DNA from 3 places in the Streptococcus urinalis 2285-97 genome. Region 1 is predicted to be linked to each of the others. Evidence: predicted binding sites of a transcription regulator. Region 1 holds the regulator's gene; each other region holds the start of a gene.
The links. Region 1 encodes HrcA, which represses chaperone genes, less so after heat shock. Its sites were predicted from a motif close to TTAGCACTCNNNNNNNNNGAGTGCTAA; they were not measured.
Positions count from the first base shown of each region.

Region 2: a site for HrcA is predicted at 3,872-3,898, ahead of groES (co-chaperone GroES). Genes of this name have one in related genera too.
Region 3: a site for HrcA is predicted at 4,779-4,805, ahead of STRUR_RS02855 (ATP-dependent Clp protease ATP-binding subunit). Genes of this name have one in related genera too.

Region 1 is NZ_AEUZ02000001.1:1,657,769-1,664,554, reverse strand. Features, by position in the region: gene STRUR_RS08515 (PFL family protein) at 1-1,051, shown strand, start outside; gene STRUR_RS08510 (histidine phosphatase family protein) at 1,123-1,830, shown strand; gene STRUR_RS08505 (glycoside hydrolase family 73 protein) at 1,888-2,475, shown strand; gene hrcA (heat-inducible transcriptional repressor HrcA) at 2,609-3,643, shown strand; gene grpE (nucleotide exchange factor GrpE) at 3,668-4,210, shown strand; gene dnaK (molecular chaperone DnaK) at 4,276-6,105, shown strand; gene dnaJ (molecular chaperone DnaJ) at 6,235-6,786, shown strand, end outside.
Region 2 is NZ_AEUZ02000001.1:117,321-124,106, forward strand. Features, by position in the region: gene STRUR_RS00555 (GNAT family N-acetyltransferase) at 1-207, opposite strand, end outside; gene STRUR_RS00560 (COG2426 family protein) at 224-691, opposite strand; gene STRUR_RS00565 (CtsR family transcriptional regulator) at 897-1,361, shown strand; gene STRUR_RS00570 (ATP-dependent Clp protease ATP-binding subunit) at 1,358-3,799, shown strand; gene groES (co-chaperone GroES) at 3,926-4,213, shown strand; gene groL (chaperonin GroEL) at 4,254-5,882, shown strand; gene STRUR_RS00585 (zinc ribbon domain-containing protein) at 6,227-6,786, shown strand, end outside.
Region 3 is NZ_AEUZ02000001.1:569,570-576,355, reverse strand. Features, by position in the region: gene xseA (exodeoxyribonuclease VII large subunit) at 1-964, opposite strand, end outside; gene STRUR_RS02880 (NAD(P)H-hydrate dehydratase) at 1,094-1,939, opposite strand; gene STRUR_RS02875 (bifunctional methylenetetrahydrofolate dehydrogenase/methenyltetrahydrofolate cyclohydrolase) at 1,926-2,789, opposite strand; partial or broken gene STRUR_RS02870 (amino acid ABC transporter ATP-binding protein) at 2,899-3,632, opposite strand; partial or broken gene STRUR_RS02865 (amino acid ABC transporter permease) at 3,632-4,317, opposite strand; gene STRUR_RS02860 (DUF1797 family protein) at 4,433-4,663, opposite strand; gene STRUR_RS02855 (ATP-dependent Clp protease ATP-binding subunit) at 4,955-6,786, shown strand, end outside.

The DNA of each region.
Region 1 (6,786 bases):
AAAAGCTATGGATGCCGCTGCTGAAGAAATTGGAGTAGATTTTATTGGTGGTTTTTCTGCATTAGTTCAAAAAGGCTATCAAAAAGGCGACGAGATTCTTATCCAATCTATTCCTAGAGCTTTAGCAGAAACCAATAAAGTATGTGCTTCTGTTAATATTGGGTCAACTAAAGCTGGAATCAATATGACAGCAGTTGCTGATATGGGAAAGGTTATTAAAGAAACAGCTGATTTATCAGATATGGGTGCAGCTAAATTAGTTGTATTTGCAAATGCGGTCGAAGACAATCCTTTTATGGCAGGTGCTTTTCATGGTGTTGGTGAGGCGGATGTTGTTATCAATGTTGGCGTCTCTGGTCCAGGTGTTGTCAAAAGAGCACTAGAGAAGGTAAAAGGTGAAAGTTTTGATGTTGTTGCAGAAACTGTCAAAAAGACTGCCTTTAAGATTACTAGAATTGGTCAATTAGTAGGTCAAATGGCCTCTGAAAGATTAGGTGTAAAATTTGGAATTGTGGATTTAAGTTTAGCACCTACACCTGCAGTTGGGGACTCAGTTGCCAGGGTTTTAGAAGAAATGGGCCTTGAAGCAGTAGGAACACATGGTACTACGGCTGCCTTAGCTCTCTTAAATGATGCTGTAAAAAAAGGCGGCGTTATGGCCTGCAATCAAGTTGGAGGTCTTTCAGGAGCATTTATTCCTGTTTCAGAAGATGAAGGAATGATTGCTGCTGTACAAAATGGTTCTTTAAACCTAGAAAAACTTGAGGCGATGACGGCAATTTGTTCAGTAGGACTAGATATGATCGCTATCCCAGAAAAAACACCGCATGAAACAATTGCTGCTATGATAGCTGACGAAGCTGCTATTGGTGTTATTAACCAAAAAACAACAGCTGTCCGTATCATTCCGAAAGGGAAGGAAGGAGATCTGATTAATTTTGGTGGTTTATTAGGCATGGCACCTGTTATGTCTGTTAATAAAAACTCATCAAATGCCTTTATTCAACGGGGTGGACAGATCCCTGCACCTATTCATAGTTTTAAAAATTGATTATTTTCAGATTGTTTTGCAAGTGTTTTCAAGTATGATATAATGGTAAATGAGACTGAGGAGGATTCGTCATGACAAAAACAAGACTCTATATTGCTAGACATGGAAAAACAATGTTTAATACTATTGGTCGTGCTCAAGGTTGGAGTGATACACCATTAACAAAATTTGGTGAAGAAGGTATTAGACAACTTGGAATTGGATTAAAAGATGCCAATATCCCGTTTAAAGCAGCTTTTTCTAGTGACTCTGGAAGGACCATGCAAACCATGGAAATTATTTTAAGAGAAACGGAAAATGAATTCCTCCCATATACAAGAGATAAACGTATACGTGAGTGGTGTTTTGGAAGTTTAGATGGTGCCTATGATTCAGAACTATTTCTAGGTGTATTACCTAGAACGAAAGCTTTTGAAAATAGAAATAGTATGCGTGAAGTCCCTTATTCTGAATTAGCTGAAAGTATTGTTCAAGTTGATACAGCTAATTGGGCAGAACCTTGGGATGTATTAAGTAAACGTATTTATGATGGTTTTGAAGCGATAGCTCTGTCTATCCAAAATTCTGGTGGCGGTAATGCCGTTGTAGTTAGTCATGGAATGACCATTGGTACATTTTTATGGTTAATCGATCACAATCAAGAAAAACAATATATTGGTAACGGTAGTATCACTGTTGTTGAATTTGAAGATGGTAAATTTACGGTAAAAACAATTGGTGATATGAGTTATATTTATCGTGGACAAGAGATTTTAGAAGGAAAAGTCAGTGATATCTAATTTAGTTAGTCATCCAATGATCCCGGTATTTATGAAAAATAATGAGGAGTAATATGAATGCGAGCGAGATTTAAGTTAAAAGTTTTTGAAGTTATAATGGCCTTAATTTCACTCTTTATTTTTCTTCCTTTATTTTTTTATGGCACAAAAGCACTTTCTACTGAGATTCGACCAGTTCCATATAATAAAAAAGAAGTTATGAAAAAAATGGCTTCTGAGATTAAACCAGTAGCAAAATCTTATGGATTGAAGCCTTCTTTAATCATTGGACAAGCACTCTTGGAATCACAGTATGGTAGGACCTTATTAGCAAGTAAATATCATAATCTATATTCATTGCCGACAAAGTCCAACCAAAACTATATTGATTTAAAAACGCCTATTTATCGATCAGGCTCTTGGGCAAATGAAGATATGCGTTTTAGTGTTTATCATAACTGGACAGAGTCTACAATTGATTATTTGAATGCTTTAAGAACAGGTCGTTATCTTGATAAAGCTTTATACAAGCAACTGGTGTTGGCTAAAGATGACAGCGAAGCGGCACAATTACTTCAATATTATTCATTTAATACAGATCCCAATTATGCCAATAAACTAAAACTTATGATTAATGATAATCGGTTAACAAAATACGATAAATAAAAAATTAGCACTCTTTTTAAATGAGTGCTAATTTTTTGAGTTTTTTTCTTGACAGTCATTTTTTTAGGAGTATAATAGAATTATAATTTAGCAGTCGGATATAAAGAGTGCTAAAGAAAGGATGTGATTGCTTTTGATAACTAAAAGACAAAACGACATTCTTAACTTAATCATAGAACTTTTTACACAAACACATGAGCCTGTTGGTTCAAAGGCTTTACAAGCTAGTATCGATTCTAGTAGTGCTACTATTAGAAATGATATGGCTAAGCTTGAAAAGTTAGGTTTATTGGAAAAAGCACACACTTCGAGTGGACGGATGCCAAGTCCAGCTGGTTTTAAGTACTTTGTTGATCATTCGCTAAATCTTGAAAGCGTGAATGAAGATGATGTCTATCAAGTCATTAAGGCATTTGATTTTGAAGCATTCAGACCAGAGGATATTTTGAAAAAAGCAAGTCAAATTTTATCTGAAATGACAGGTTTTACAACGGTTATTTTAGATGTGGAACCAGCTTTACAAAAATTAACTGCATTTGATGTTGTTCAACTTTCAAATCATGATGCTTTAGCAGTGCTAACTTTAGACGATTCAAAACCGACAACAGTACAGTTTGCTATTCCAAAAAACTTTTTGAGACGTGATTTGTTAACGCTTAAAGAAATTGTAGATGAACGATTGAAATCAAATACAGTCATGGAAGTGCATTACAAATTGCGAACTGAGATTCCTCAGATTTTACAAAAATATTTCTCCGTGACAGACAATGTTTTAGACTTATTTGATTATATTTTTGATAATCTGTTTCAAGAGACTGTTTTTGTATCTGGAAAGGTTAATGCTCTTGAATTTTCAAGTTTAGAAACTTACCAGTTTTTAGACCAAGAACAACAGTTAGCACTTGTACTGAGAAATTCACTTGATGCGAATCAAATGGCAAGTGTTCAAGTAGCTGATAACAAAGAAATAGCATTGTCTGACCTTACAGTCTTGAATCATAAGTTTTTAATTCCTTATCGTGGTTTTGGATTATTAAGTTTAATTGGTCCAATTGATATGAATTATAAATGGAGTGTTAGTTTAGTAAATGTTATCGGTCGTGTATTAGCATTCAAGTTAAGAGATTATTATCGCTATTTGAATAGCAATCATTATGAAGTAAATTAATTATACCTACTAGGAGGTAAGGATTTGTCAAAAAAAGAAAATGAAAAGGTTACTCCTGAAGAAGTCGTAGAAGAGATGGCTACTGAAGAAAAAACTGAAGAAGTAATCCAGGAAGAAACGACTGAACGTTCTGAATTAGAAATGGCAAATGAACGTGCAGAAGAGTTTGAAAATAAATACCTTCGCGCACATGCTGAGATGCAAAACATTCAACGTCGTGCAAATGAGGAAAGACAAAATCTACAAAAATATCGTTCACAAGATTTAGGGAAGGCTATTTTACCATCTCTAGATAATTTGGAAAGAGCTTTAGCAGTAGAAGGTCTCACAGATGATGTTAAAAAAGGCTTAGAAATGACTCAGGAAAGTCTTATTGCTGCTTTAAAAGCTGAAGGTATTGAGGAAATTCCAGCTGATGGAGAGTTTGACCATAATTTGCATATGGCTATTCAAACCATGCCAGCTGATGAGGACCATCCAGCTGATAGCATAGCTCAAGTCTTCCAAAAAGGTTATAAGTTGCACGAACGCATTTTAAGACCTGCAATGGTAGTTGTTTATAATTAAGATTAAGATGGATTGTCCGTAATGACGTAAAACTATTATTCTGTAATAAAATAGAGGTACATAAAATGAGTAAAATTATTGGTATTGACTTAGGAACAACAAACTCAGCAGTAGCAGTTCTTGAAGGAACTGAAAGTAAAATTATTGCAAACCCAGAAGGTAACCGTACAACACCTTCAGTAGTATCATTCAAAAATGGTGAAATCATTGTTGGTGATGCCGCAAAACGTCAAGCAGTAACAAATCCAGAAACAATCATTTCTATTAAATCAAAAATGGGAACATCTGAAAAAGCTTCTGCTAATGGCAAAGAATACACACCACAAGAAATTTCAGCGATGATTCTTCAATATATCAAAGGTTATGCTGAAGATTATTTAGGTGAAAAAGTAACTAAAGCTGTTATCACAGTACCAGCTTACTTTAACGATGCACAACGTCAAGCAACAAAAGATGCTGGTAAAATTGCAGGTCTTGAAGTAGAACGTATTGTAAACGAACCAACAGCAGCTGCACTTGCTTATGGTCTAGACAAAACAGATAAAGATGAAAAAATCTTAGTTTTTGACCTTGGTGGTGGTACCTTTGACGTTTCAATTCTTGAATTAGGTGATGGTGTCTTTGATGTTCTTGCAACTGCTGGTGATAACAAACTTGGTGGTGATGACTTTGACCAAAAAATCATTGATTGGTTAGTCGAAGAATTCAAAAAAGAAAACGGCATTGACTTATCAACTGATAAAATGGCTCTACAACGTTTGAAAGATGCAGCAGAAAAAGCTAAAAAAGATCTTTCAGGTGTAACACAAACACAAATCAGCTTACCATTTATTACTGCTGGTAGCGCAGGTCCTCTTCACTTGGAAATGAGTCTTTCACGTGCAAAATTTGATGATTTAACACGTGATCTTGTCGAACGTACTAAGACTCCAGTTCGTCAAGCACTTTCAGATGCAGGACTTTCATTATCTGAAATTGATGAAGTTATCTTAGTTGGTGGTTCAACACGTATCCCAGCTGTAGTTGAAGCTGTTAAAGCAGAAACTGGTAAAGAACCAAACAAATCAGTTAACCCTGATGAAGTTGTAGCTATGGGTGCTGCAATCCAAGGTGGTGTCATTACTGGTGATGTTAAAGACGTTGTACTTCTTGATGTCACACCATTATCACTTGGTATTGAAACAATGGGTGGTGTCTTCACGAAATTGATTGACCGAAATACAACTATCCCAACTTCTAAATCACAAGTCTTCTCAACAGCAGCAGATAACCAACCAGCCGTTGATATCCATGTTCTTCAAGGTGAACGTCCAATGGCAGCAGATAACAAAACACTTGGACGTTTCCAATTAACAGATATTCCTGCTGCACCTCGTGGAATCCCACAAATCGAAGTGACTTTTGATATTGATAAAAACGGTATTGTATCTGTTAAGGCAAAAGACCTTGGTACTCAAAAAGAACAACACATTGTTATTCAATCCAATTCTGGTTTAACAGACGAAGAAATTGATAAAATGATGAAAGATGCAGAAGCAAACGCAGAAGCTGATGCTAAACGTAAAGAAGAAGTTGACCTTAAAAATGAAGTTGACCAAGCTATCTTTGCAACTGAAAAAACAATCAAAGAAACTGAAGGTAAAGGATTTGATACAGAACGTGATGCTGCACAATCAGCACTTGATGAATTAAAATCTGCTCAAGAATCTGGAAACCTTGAAGATATGAAAGCTAAATTGGAAGTTTTAAATGAAAAAGCTCAAGCTTTAGCAGTTAAAATGTACGAACAAGCTGCTGCAGCACAGCAAGCAGCCCAAGGTGCTGAAGGTGCTCAATCAACTGATTCATCTAATAATGGTGATGACGTTGTGGATGGCGAGTTCACTGAAAAATAATATAGCTTATAATAATCCTATTTTAGGTATGGAAAAATCATAAGGCTAACTTATTTTGGAAATCTTAGGCGAGGCCAAAGCTTCGTCTAATTTTTCAATCAAAAAATGACTTAAAATTGAGGAAAAAAGATGAATAATACTGAATTTTACGAACGTCTTGGCGTTTCTAAAGATGCTTCACAAGACGAAATCAAGAAAGCTTATCGTAAAATGTCTAAGAAGTATCATCCTGATATCAATAAAGCTGCAGATGCCGAACAAAAATATAAAGAAGTTCAAGAAGCTTATGAAACTTTAAGCGATCCACAAAAACGTTCTAGCTATGATCAATATGGTGAAGCTGGAGCTCAAGGTGGCTTTGGTGGCTTCGGCGGAAATGGTGGCGGTTTTGGTGGCTTCGGCGGAAATGGTGGCGGTTTTGGCGGTTTCGAAGATATTTTCTCCAGTTTCTTTGGGGGTGGTGCCAGTAGAAATCCAAATGCACCTCGACAAGGGGATGATCTTCAATACCGTGTTAACTTAGAATTTGAAGAAGCTGTTTTTGGTGCTGACAAAGAAGTTGTCTATAATAGAGAAGCTTCATGTTCAACATGCTCTGGTACAGGTGCTAAGCCGGGAACGAGTCCAGTAACTTGTCAAAAATGTCATGGATCAGGTGTTATAAATGTGGATACACAAACA
Region 2 (6,786 bases), 1.5 Mb from region 1:
GACTTTTATTTGATTGAGTCGTGCTTGAGACACAACTTGGTCAACTAATCGACGTGCAATACCTTGACCTTGATAGTTTGAATCAACGATAGTATGATTGATTGTCCAAATGCCATTATTAGCTATAAAAGTGCATTCTCCAATTTCTTTATTATCATCTAAAGCAATAGCTCGCTGATTTGTTTTATCAAAAAGTATAGAAATCATAAGTCCCTCCAAGTGATTATGGCATCACTAAATTAAGTCCAACGGTTGTTAGAGTTCCCATAAGAATACCAGCTAAAATAACGCCAAGCATTACTGCAATAACACTCTGTTTAAATTCCCAATCTAAAATACTAGCAGCTAAGGTACCCGTCCAGGCACCTGTTCCAGGAAGTGGAATACCAACAAAAAGAATCAAGGCAATAAAGAGTCCTTTTTCACCAGCGGTAGCTGCTAATTTTTGACCACCACTATGTCCTTTTTTCAAGCACCAAGTAAAGAATTTACCAATGTATGCTTTGTTTGCTCCCCACTCTAAAACTTTGCGTGCAAAAAAGAAAATAATTGGAACAGGAAGCATGTTACCGATTACTCCTATAGCTAAAGCTTGCCACATAGGAATACCAGTTGCAATGGCGTAAGGCACAGCTCCTCTTAATTCAACAAGAGGAATCATTGAAATTAAAAATGTAATGAGATAATTCATAAATTATTGTAAAAAAACCTTTCGTCATATATCCAACTCTATTTTATCTTAGAATGAAAAGGAATACAACTGATAGTTAACAAGTAAAAATATCTGATAATAAAATAACATTAGAAAAAGTATTTCATTTTTAAAAAAGATAGAATTCTGCTATAATGTGATTAATAGTCAGTTTTAGTCAAAGAAAGAGAAAAGGAGTGACAAAATGCCTACAAAAAATACTTCTGATAATATTGAAGAATATATCAAAGAACTCTTGGCACAATCAGGCATAGCTGAAATCAAAAGGTCACATTTAGCGGATACTTTTCGAGTCGTTCCTAGTCAAATTAATTATGTTATTAAAACCCGCTTTACAGAGAGTAGAGGATACGTTGTTGAAAGTAAACGTGGTGGAGGAGGTTACATTAGAATAGCCAGAGTCCACTTTTCTGATAGACATCATATGTTTGGTAACTTACTAACAAATGTTAGTGATCAAGTCAGTGAACAGGTTTTCACGGATGTGATTCAACTTTTGTTTGATGAATCTATTATCAGTGAACGTGAGGGAAACCTTATCTTAGCGACAGCTTCAGATGATGTCTTGGGTGCAGACGCTCCAAAAATACGGTCACGTATGTTACGAAAAATTTTACAAAGATTAGATAGAAAAGGATTCCATCTATGAGTGATTATTCATACAAAATGCAAGAAATATTTAAACGAGCACAATTTCAAGCAGCTCGTTATAGAAGTTTATACCTTGAAACTTGGCATATATTATTAGCTATGGTAGCCGCAGAAGATTCTTTAGCAGGTCTTGTTTTTTCAGAATTTGATTCAAAATTTTCACCAGAAGAATATGAAGCGGCAGCAATTTTAGCTTTAGGTAAAGTGCCACAAGAAGTTGGTTCAGATATTCAATTAGTTCCCCAATCTAGAGCTTTAACTGAAATCTTGCGTTTCTCAGATGCTATTAGACAAATTACTGGTTCCAATGCAATTGGTTCAGAACATGTTTTATTTTCAATGCTTTTTACTCCAGATTTGTTAGCAACGAGATTGTTAGAAATCGTTGGCTTTAGAGTAAAAGATGATGGAAATAATGAGCCTCGTCTTATTGATTTACGTCGGGTTGTTGAAAAGCATGCTGGTTTTACAAAGGAACATTTAAAAGCTATCCATGAATTACGTAAACCGAAGAAAAATAAAACTGCAGGTTCATTTTCTGACATGATGAAACCCCCTATAACAGCAGGAGACTTATCAGATTTCACTAGAGACTTAACTGAAATGGCAAGACAGGGACGTTTAGAGCCAGTTATTGGTCGTGATAAAGAAGTGTCTCGTATGGTTCAAGTTTTAAGCCGAAAAACAAAAAACAACCCTGTTTTAGTTGGTGATGCTGGGGTTGGTAAAACTGCTCTAGCTTATGGTTTAGCACAGCGTATTGCAACTGGAGCTATTCCTTACGAACTTCAAGATATGAAAGTGTTAGAGCTTGATATGATGAGTGTTGTTGCAGGAACGAGGTTCAGAGGTGATTTTGAAGAACGAATGAATCAGATTATTGATGACATTGAATCTGACGGCAACATTATTCTCTTTGTTGATGAGTTACACACCATAATGGGTTCAGGGAGTGGTATTGATAGTACTTTAGATGCCGCAAATATTCTAAAGCCAGCTCTCTCTAGAGGAACACTTCATATGATAGGTGCAACAACACAAGAGGAGTATCAAAAACATATTGAAAAAGATGCGGCATTATCTCGTCGTTTTGCAAAAGTTTTAATTGAAGAGCCAAGTCTTGATGATGCTTATCAAATTTTATTGGGTCTCAAATCATCTTACGAAGATTATCATCATGTAACCATATCAGATGATGCTGTATTGACAGCAGTTAAAGCAGCAAAACGGTATTTAACCAGTAAAAACTTACCGGATTCAGCAATTGATTTATTAGATGAAGCGAGTGCGACTGTCCAAGGTCTTGTTAAAAAATCTCAAGAACCTTTGTTAAGTCCAATTGATGAAGCAATCCTTTCTGGTGACTATAAGAAAGTTGCAAAGCTTATTAAATCAACAAATGAGAAAAAAGAAAAGACACATACTCCAGTGACGTCTGAGGATATTATGGTAACGCTAAGTAAGCTTTCTGGCATTCCTCTTGAAAAATTAACAAAAGCAGATAGTCGTAAATATTTACAACTTGAAAAAGAACTCCATAAACGAGTTATTGGTCAAGATGATGCTGTTTCAGCAATTTCTAAAGCAATCCGACGTAATCAATCTGGTATTCGCACTGGAAAACGCCCAATTGGTTCTTTTATGTTTTTAGGTCCAACAGGTGTTGGTAAGACAGAATTGGCCAAGGCATTGGCAGAAGTGCTATTTGATGATGAATCAGCTTTGATTCGTTTTGATATGTCTGAATATATGGAAAAATTTGCCGCCAGTCGATTAAATGGAGCACCTCCAGGCTATGTTGGCTATGATGAAGGCGGTGAATTGACAGAAAAAGTAAGAAATAATCCTTATTCAGTCTTACTCTTTGATGAAGTTGAAAAAGCACATCCGGATATTTTTAATGTCCTTCTACAAGTTCTTGATGACGGTGTCTTAACAGACAGTAGAGGTCGTAAAGTTGACTTTTCAAATACCATCATTATCATGACAAGTAATCTTGGGGCAACAGCAATTCGAGATGATAAAACAGTTGGCTTCGGTGCGAAAGATATTTCATTTGATCATTCGGCGATGGAAAAACGGATTATGGAAGAACTTAAAAAAGCCTATCGACCAGAATTTATCAATCGTATTGATGAAAAGATTGTATTTCATAACTTATCTGAAACAGATATTAAAGATATTGTTAAAATCATGGTTCAACCCCTTATTAGTAATCTAGCAGAAAAAGGTATTAGGCTAAAATTTCAACCTTCTGCTCTAAAACATCTGGCTCAAGATGGTTATGATGTTGAAATGGGTGCTCGACCACTGAGAAGGACAATCCAAACACAAGTAGAAGATACGTTATCAGAATTGATTCTTTCACAAGAAATAAAAGCTGGAGATAGCTTAACAATTGGTGTTTCAAAAGGAAAATTAAAATTTACATATTGAGAAAAAAGCTTATTAAAAATAAGCTCTTTTTTCTTGACTATTTTTGACCAAGTGATAAAATAGATACAGAAATTAGCACTCGTTACTAAAGAGTGCTAGATACTAGAAATTATTGGAGGTCTAAACATGTTAAAACCATTAGGTGATCGTGTTGTCGTAAAAATTGAAGAAGAAAAAGAACAGACAGTTGGTGGCTTTGTTTTAGCAGGTACTCATAAAGAAGATACTCAAATCGCTACTGTTGTAGCGGTAAGTGAGACTGGTATAAGGACACTAACGGGCGAAGTTATTCCGACTGATTTAACAGTCGGCGACAAAGTTGTATTAGCAGTAGGAAGTGGCCTAACTGTAAAAGATGGCGATGAAACAGTGACAATCGTTAGAGAATCAGATGTTTTAGCTGTTTTAGCTTAAAACATTAAATTGAAAAAATAGAGTAAAGAAGGAATTAGATATGGCAAAAGATATTAAATTTTCAGCAGATGCTCGTTCAGCAATGGTTCGAGGTGTTGATATGCTAGCAGATACAGTCAAAGTAACCTTAGGTCCCAAAGGGCGTAATGTTGTTTTAGAAAAAGCATTTGGTTCACCATTGATCACAAATGATGGTGTCACAATTGCCAAAGAAATTGAATTAGAAGATCATTTTGAAAACATGGGTGCTAAGTTGGTTTCTGAAGTTGCATCAAAAACTAACGATATTGCTGGTGACGGAACAACAACAGCAACTGTTTTAACACAGGCAATTGTCCGTGAAGGGCTTAAAAATGTCACTGCTGGAGCAAATCCAATTGGAATCCGTCGTGGGATTGAAGCAGCAACAGCAACCGCTGTTTCAGAATTGAAAGCTATCGCACAACCTGTATCAGGTAAAGAGGCAATTGCTCAAGTAGCTGCAGTTTCGTCACGATCTGAAAAAGTAGGTGACTATATTTCTGAAGCAATGGAACGTGTTGGTAATGATGGTGTTATCACTATTGAAGAGTCACGTGGTATGGAAACAGAATTAGAAGTTGTTGAAGGAATGCAATTTGATCGTGGTTACTTATCTCAATATATGGTAACTGACAATGAAAAAATGGTTGCTGACCTAGAAAATCCATATATCTTAATCACTGATAAGAAAATCTCAAATATCCAAGATATTCTTCCATTGTTAGAGGAAGTCTTAAAAACAAATCGTCCATTTTTAATCATTGCTGATGATGTTGATGGTGAAGCACTCCCAACCCTAGTTTTAAATAAAATTCGTGGAACATTTAATGTCGTAGCTGTTAAAGCACCTGGATTTGGTGATCGTCGTAAAGCGATGCTGGAAGATATTGCCATTTTAACAGGTGGAACAGTTATTACCGAAGATCTTGGCCTTGATTTGAAAGATGCTACAATGGAAGCACTTGGTCAAGCAGCACGCATTACAGTTGATAAAGATAATACAGTTATTGTTGAAGGAGCTGGTAGTACAGAAGCCATTTCAAATCGTGTAAGTCTTATCAAATCTCAATTAGAAACAACTACTTCTGACTTTGATCGTGAAAAATTACAAGAGCGTTTAGCTAAGTTATCAGGTGGTGTGGCAGTGATTAAAGTTGGTGCTGCAACAGAGACAGAATTAAAAGAAATGAAATTACGCATTGAAGATGCTCTAAATGCAACACGCGCTGCTGTTGAAGAAGGAATCGTAGCAGGTGGTGGAACAGCACTTGTCAATGTTATTGAAAAAGTTGCTAGTTTGGAACTTGATGGTGATGATGCAACAGGACGAAATATTGTTCTTCGTGCTCTAGAAGAACCAGTTCGTCAAATTGCCTACAACGCTGGTTTTGAAGGTTCTGTCATTATTGATAAATTGAAAAATAGTCCTCTAGGTACTGGTTTTAATGCCGCAAATGGTGAATGGGTTGATATGATTGAAACTGGAATTATTGATCCAGTAAAAGTGACTCGTTCTGCTTTACAAAATGCCGCATCAGTTGCTAGTTTGATTTTGACAACTGAAGCAGTTGTTGCTAATCAACCAGAACCTGCAGCACCAAGTATGCCAGCAGGAATGGATCCATCTATGATGGGTGGAATGATGTAAAAAAGAAGCAATTAATTGCTTCTTTTTGTTTTTTACAATAAAAAAGCCCATCTAGGGATGGACTCTTTCGAAAAAGAAAAGTTTTAATTTAGGAGTAAAGATAGTATAGGAAATTTTTCCTAAAAAAGCTTAAGCATAAAAAGGTATATTTAAAATTAAAAAGTAATATTATTTAAGTTTTCTTTAAGTAAGCCTGGTTATACTATATTTATCCTAAAATTTTTCATAAAATCTCCCGAAAACACCTGACTTTTTAAGACCAGGTGTTTTCTTGTCTTTTCCTAAGCATCTCAATTAGCTTTTTGTTATAATGAGAGTGATTGGAAAAGAAAGTGAGAAATGATATGAAAAAACTATTACAACGTAAATCAATCAAAATCGTTGCCATAGTTACTGCTATTATTGCAGTCCTTTTAATAGCATGGGGTGGTTTTTATTATTCAAAAGCCAATCAAATGAATCGTTTTATTAATGCTTACAAAAAATCAAATGGAGATACTTTTGAAAATATTAAAGAGTATCTTGTTTGGTCTGATACCAAAAAACAAGTAACAAATGATGAAGCTCAATTTGCCAACTACAAACATTTGACTTCAAGCCAGGCCGATACTCTTAAAACGGAACTAAAATTAGCTCAATCCGGTGATGACAGGTATATGGTCAGTGTCGGTAGACGATTTTTCATTTTTCCAGATTATCGTGTAGCTATTAAACCTATTTCTTTAACTCTGAAAACAAATGTTCCAAATGTTGATATTCTATTGAATCAAAAAAAAGTTACCACTTCTAATTCTGAAGATTTCAGTACTAAAGTCAATCATATTCCTAAGGCTAATTATACTGCAAAATTATCTGGACAATATAAAAACCAGGCTATTGAAGTCAGCAAAGATTTTGATGGTGA
Region 3 (6,786 bases), 1.1 Mb from region 1:
ATAAACTTAATTGATCTAATTTTTGAATATAAGCATCATAAAGTCGCATAGGTTGCCTAAAAATTACTGAATTTGAAAGTTGGGTTGTTCTTTCTCTATGAATCGTTATCTGTCGCAATACAGCTTGAAATGACCTATTTTGCCTTTCTGAAAGCCAAGTTAATAAATCACTTTTTGTAACTGGTGTTGCCAATTCTGCTGCAGCAGTTGGTGTTGCTGCTCTTTTATCAGCTACAAAATCTGATAGCGTTGTGTCTGTTTCATGTCCAACACTTGAGATAATTGGTAACCTTGACTCAAAAATAGCTTCAACAACAATTTCCTCATTAAATGCCCATAAATCTTCAATGGAGCCACCCCCACGACCAATAATTAAAACATCTAAGTCTTGTCTTTCGTTAGCTCGTCTAATATTTTTCACAATTTCTTCAGCAGCACCTTGACCTTGAACTTTGGTCGGATAAAGGATAATTTCAACTCCTGAAAATCTTCTTGAAATTGTGGTAATAATATCTCTAATAACTGCTCCACTTGAACTTGTAACAACGCCAACTTTTGAGACAAACTGTGGTAATTGTTGCTTGTGCTGTTCTAAAAAGTAACCAGCTTGTGTTAATTTCTTCTTAAGTTGTTCAAACTGGACAGCTAAAGCACCTATGCCATCTGGCTGCGCACTTTCAATAATAATTGAATAAGAACCACCAGGCTCATATAATTGCACACGGCCAACAACATTGATTTTCATGCCTTCTTCTAAATCAAAACATAATTTTTTATAAGAAGAACCCCACATTGTCGCTTGAATAACAGCATTCTCATCTTTAAGAGAAAAATACTGATGATTTGGTCGTCTTCGAAAGTTCGAAACTTGACCTGATAGATAGACCCTTTCTAAATATGGGTCTCTTTCAAACTTTAATTTTAGATATTTTGTGAGGTGACTAACAGTTAAATAATCTGGCATAATCCACCTTTCTCAAACAGTTCCACACCTATTTTAATCAGTAACTATTATAACATGATTCTTCAAATTTTTGCAGAAGCAAGAACATGACTGCATAGTGATTTTTGAATAAAAAAACCAGTCCTAGGACTAGTTTTTCTCCTCATCTACAATTTGTCTCATCCACCTTGGAATTTCTGAGCTAATTTGTGTTGGACGAACCACATAAGCATTGAGCGCAAGCTCATCTGCTATCAGTGAATGAAGATAGGTTGCCGCAACAACAGTATCAAATAAATTTTCTCTAAATTGTGCAGAAAATCCAGCTATCATACCAGCTAAAGTATCACCCATACCACCTATTGACTGATGGGGACCGCCAGCTTCTATTTTTTGATCATGTTCTCCTTGAAAGACACTTGTTTCGTGACTTTTTGCAACAAGAATACTATTGTTTGGAAAATGACTTAGCGCTTCTTTTGTTTTTTCATCAGTTTGTTCAGCAATTGTTATGCCAGATAATCTTTCCCATTCTTTTTGGTGCGGAGTTAAGATTAAATGATTCGTTTCAAAATGAACTTGTTTAATATTAGCTAGAACATTTAAAGCAGAACCATCAATAATTAATATCTGTTCATCACTAACAACTTGCATAACTTGTTTTAAGAGCATTTTAGAACGGCTTGATTCTCCAAGTCCTGGTCCAATTAAAATCACATCACTGGCTTCTAAATTTTGCTTCATGAGTGGTAAATCATCAATGGCAAATGCCATTGCTTCTGGAAGATGACTGTGCAGTGGCATTATATTTTCTTTATCAGTTGCGACAGTTACCAAACCTGCACCAGAATTGACACAAGCTGTAGCAGCCATAATGATAGCACCACCATATGGATAAAGACCCCCGATTAATAAGACCCTACCATAAGTTCCTTTATATGAGTCATTGTCACGTTTATTAATAACTTTTTGTAATAATTCTTTAGTTGTTTCCATTTTTTACACTTCTAAATGCTGATTGATAAGTTTGTTCTAATAACATGGTTATGGTCATTGGTCCAACACCACCTGGGACAGGAGTTATATAGGACACTTTGTCTTTAAGATCTTCAAAATCTGCATCGCCAATTAGTTTTTGATTATCATCACGATTCATACCAACATCAATGACAACTGCACCAGATTTCACGAAATCTTTCGTGACAAAATGACCTTGTCCAATGGCAATAATTAGGATATCCGCCTGACTTGTAATCTCTTTAATATTTTTTGTTTTAGAATGTGTCAAAGTGACAGTTGCATTTTGAGCTAACAACAACTGTGCCATAGGCTTCCCAACAATATTTGATCTTCCAATAATAACAGCATGTTTTCCTTCAATTGGAATTTGATACTCTGATAACATTTCCATTATTCCAGCAGGTGTACATGGCACCATTATAGGGCGGCCAGACCATAAGTGACCTGTATTCATTGGATGGAAACCATCAACATCTTTATGAGGATCAATTGTCAAAATGATTCTTTTATCATTAATGTGTTTTGGTAGAGGTAGTTGCACTAAAATGCCATGTATACTATCATCTCTGTTATACTCTTCTACAATAGAGACTAATTCATCTTCTGAAATATCTGAAGACAATCTGACAGTCTCACTTTTAAATCCAGCTTTTAATGCAGCTTTTTCTTTATTTTTTACATAAACTTGACTTGCTGGATCATCACCAACTAAAATAACAACTAATCCTGGGACAATATGACTACTGGATTTTAAAGCTTCTACTTTTTTTGCTAACGCGATTTGTTTTTTCTGTGCTAAAGCTTTCCCATCAATTATTTTTACCATATTTTTCTCCCATAAGATTTTCTACCATTATAACAAATTATTAACTAATTTTTTATATCTTTTGTTCACTATTTTACATCAAAAAAAAGATTGTTACTACAATCTTTTTTTACAGCACTTTACTGAGAAAGTCTTTGGTTCTATCTTCTTTTGCTGCTGCAAAGATTTCTTCAGGACTTCCTTCTTCAATAATCTGTCCTTGATCCATAAAAATAACACGATCTGCAACTTCACGCGCAAACCCCATCTCATGAGTCACAATAACCATTGTCATCCCGGTTTTTGCAAGATCTTGCATAACAGAGAGAACTTCTCCTACCATTTCTGGATCTAAGGCAGAAGTAGGCTCATCAAATAGCATAACATCAGGATCCATAGCAAGACCTCTTGTAATAGCAATACGCTGTTGTTGTCCTCCTGATAAACTTTGTGGATAGGCATTCTTTTTATCTTCAAGACCAACTTTTTTTAAAAGTTTGACAGCAATGGCTTGCGCCTCGCTTTTGTTTATTTTTTTTGTTTTTAAGGGTGAAAGTGTAATATTTTCTTCAACAGTCATATTTGGAAAAAGATTAAATTGCTGAAAAACCATTCCCATTTTTTCACGCATTTTAAATATGTCATTTTTTTATCAGTAATATCAATATTTTCAAATAAAATCTTTCCTTTTGTAGGTACTTCAAGAAGATTCATACTTCTAAGGAGTGTCGATTTTCCCGAACCAGAAGGACCGATGACAACTACAACTTCACCTTGATGAATATTTAGGTTAATTCCCTTCAAAACATGATTATCTCCAAAACGTTTATGTAAATCTAAAATTGAAATAAGCTCAGTAGCCATTATACCCTTCCTCCTTGACTTAGTTTTAATTCCATTTTCTTTAGTAATGCAGATAAAATAGTCGTTAAAATAAAATAATAAAAGGCCGCAAATAATAATGGTGAAATCGGTAAGTAAGTTGCCGTTACAACTGATTGTGCTCCATTCCATAATTCCATAACACCAATAGTTTGAAGAAGTGAACTATCTTTTATAATGGTAATAAATTCATTACCTAATGCAGGTAAAATATTCTTAAAGGCTTGAGGAAGCACAACGTATCTCATCGTATTTTTAGGTCTTATTCCAAGAGAATAAGCGGCTTCTACTTGTCCTTTTGGAACTGCTTCAATACCAGCTCTGACAATTTCAGAAACATAAGCCCCACTATTCAATGAAATAATAATTATACCTGGTAATAATCTTGAGAAATCTAAGTCAAGCACTCCAAAACCTATTGTTGGCATACTATTAAAGTGCATCCATGCAAAAGCAATCATGATCTGAACAACCATTGGTGTTCCTCTGAATATCCATACACAGATAGTCACAAACCATTCAAAAACTTTGATGTGACTACGTTTCAACAATGTGACTAAAACGCCGATAATGGTACCAAAAAAACAACACTAGCTGATATTAACAAGGTTACCACAACACCGTAGTTAAAGTAAGCCCAATATTTTGGCAAAAAAGATAAGTCCATGATTAACTCCTAATTTATAATAATAAAAAAGATTATGGCACTTTATGAATAAAAATACAATAATAATTCAATTTTTAATAAAAATAAAAAACCTACTCAAAGTAGGTTGTGTTTATTAATACAATAAATCATAAATTTCCATTGCAATTAAGTCGATACTATCAAATGAATATGACTCACGTGCTTCAACATCTCTTAATGTGAATACTGGACCATTTTCTGGATCATTGCTAAATGAAACTTCCGCAACAACGACTCCTTCACGTTCAAAATTACGTTTTAAGTTACCACCATCTGTTGCCATTAATTCAAGGCGATTAATAATTCTCACTAAATGTGATTCCATTTTATTTCTCCTATTACTTTTGTTGTCCTATTTATTTTATCACAAAAATAATAAAAGCGACAAGAAAAGTACTGAATTTAGGCTTTTTATAGCATTTCTTTAAAATCAAGCAAATTTAACACTCTTTATACGACAGTGCTAATGTTATAATCTTTTTACTTGAAAAATCTATATCTGGTGCTATAATGAAATTATAAAGTTTGACCATTTTTGACTAATAGTCAAAGATAGTTAATTTAGTGTAGAAAGAAGCTCTTTTTATTAAAGGAAAAAGAGTAACGGAGGTTAATAATGCTCTGTCAAAATTGTAAGTTAAATGAAGCAACTATTCATTTGTACACGAATGTAAATGGAAAACAACAACAAATTGATTTATGTCAAAATTGCTATCAAATTATGAAAACTGATACAAGTCATAATATTTTAGGTAGTCTAAGTCAAAGTAAAAAAACTCAAGAAGATAGTCTAAATCCTCTTTTTGATGATTTCTTTGGCGACTTAAATAATTTCAGATCATTCAGTGGTGATCTTCCAAATACACCACCAACACAAGCTGGCGGACAAGGTGGAAATGGAAATGGCAATAATGGTCGTTTCAGACAAGGTCCTACAACAGCTAATAGCCAGCAAAAACAAAAAGGTCTTCTAGAAGAATTTGGAATAAACGTGACTGAACTAGCAAGACAAGGAAGCATTGACCCAGTTATTGGTCGTGATGAAGAGATCAAGCGTGTCATTGAAATCCTCAATCGTCGTACCAAAAATAATCCTGTTCTTATTGGGGAACCTGGTGTTGGTAAAACTGCAGTTGTTGAAGGACTTGCCCAAAAAATTGTAGATGGTGATGTTCCACAAAAATTACAAGGTAAACAAGTTATTCGTTTAGATGTTGTTAGTCTTGTTCAAGGAACTGGCATCCGAGGTCAATTTGAAGAACGAATGCAAAAATTAATGGAAGAAATTCGTAATCGTCAAGACGTTATTTTATTCATTGATGAAATCCACGAAATTGTAGGTGCTGGTAATGCTGGTGATGGTAATATGGATGCTGGTAATATCTTAAAACCTGCTTTAGCACGAGGTGAACTACAACTTGTCGGCGCTACTACTTTAAATGAATATCGTATCATTGAAAAAGATGCTGCGCTTGAAAGACGTATGCAACCTGTCAAAGTAGATGAGCCATCAGTAGAAGAAACAATTACTATCTTAAAAGGTATCCAACCAAAATACGAAGATTATCACCATGTGAAGTATAGTGATGATGCTATTGAAGCAGCCGCAATTCTTTCAAATCGTTATATTCAGGATCGCTTCTTACCTGATAAAGCTATTGATTTGCTTGATGAGTCAGGTTCAAAAATGAATCTTACTTTAAATTTTGTTGACCCTAAAGAGATTGATCAACGATTAATTGAAGCAGAAAATCTCAAAGCACAAGCAACTAGAGATGAAGATTATGAAAGAGCTGCTTATTTTAGAGATCAAATTCTAAAATATAAAGAAATGCAAAAACAAAAAATCGATGACCAAGATACGCCAGTCATCACTGAAAAAAATATTGAAGAAATCATTGAACAAAAAACCAATATTCCAGTTGGTGATTTGAAAGAAAAAGAACAATCACAATTGATTAATTTAGCAGAAGACCTTAAGTCTCATGTTATTGGTCAAGATGATGCTGTTGATAAAATTGCTAAAGCAATTCGTCGTAATCGTGTTGGGCTTGGGACACCAAATCGTCCAATAGGAAGTTTCCTATTTGTTGGGCCAACAGGTGTTGGTAAAACTGAACTGTCAAAACAATTGGCTATTGAGTTATTTGGTTCAGAAGATAGTATGATTCGTTTTGACATGTCAGAATATATGGAAAAACATGCTGTTGCCAAATTAGTTGGTGCTCCTCCAGGATATGTTGGCTATGAAGAAGCTGGCCAGTTAACTGAAAAAGTAAGACGTAACCCATACTCACTCATTTTACTTGATGAAATTGAAAAAGCACATCCAGATGTTATGCATATGTTTTTACAAGTCCTTGATGATGGTCGCCTTACAGACGGACAAGGTAGAACAGTCAGTTTCAAAGATACTATAATTATCATGACTTCAAATGCGGGAACAGG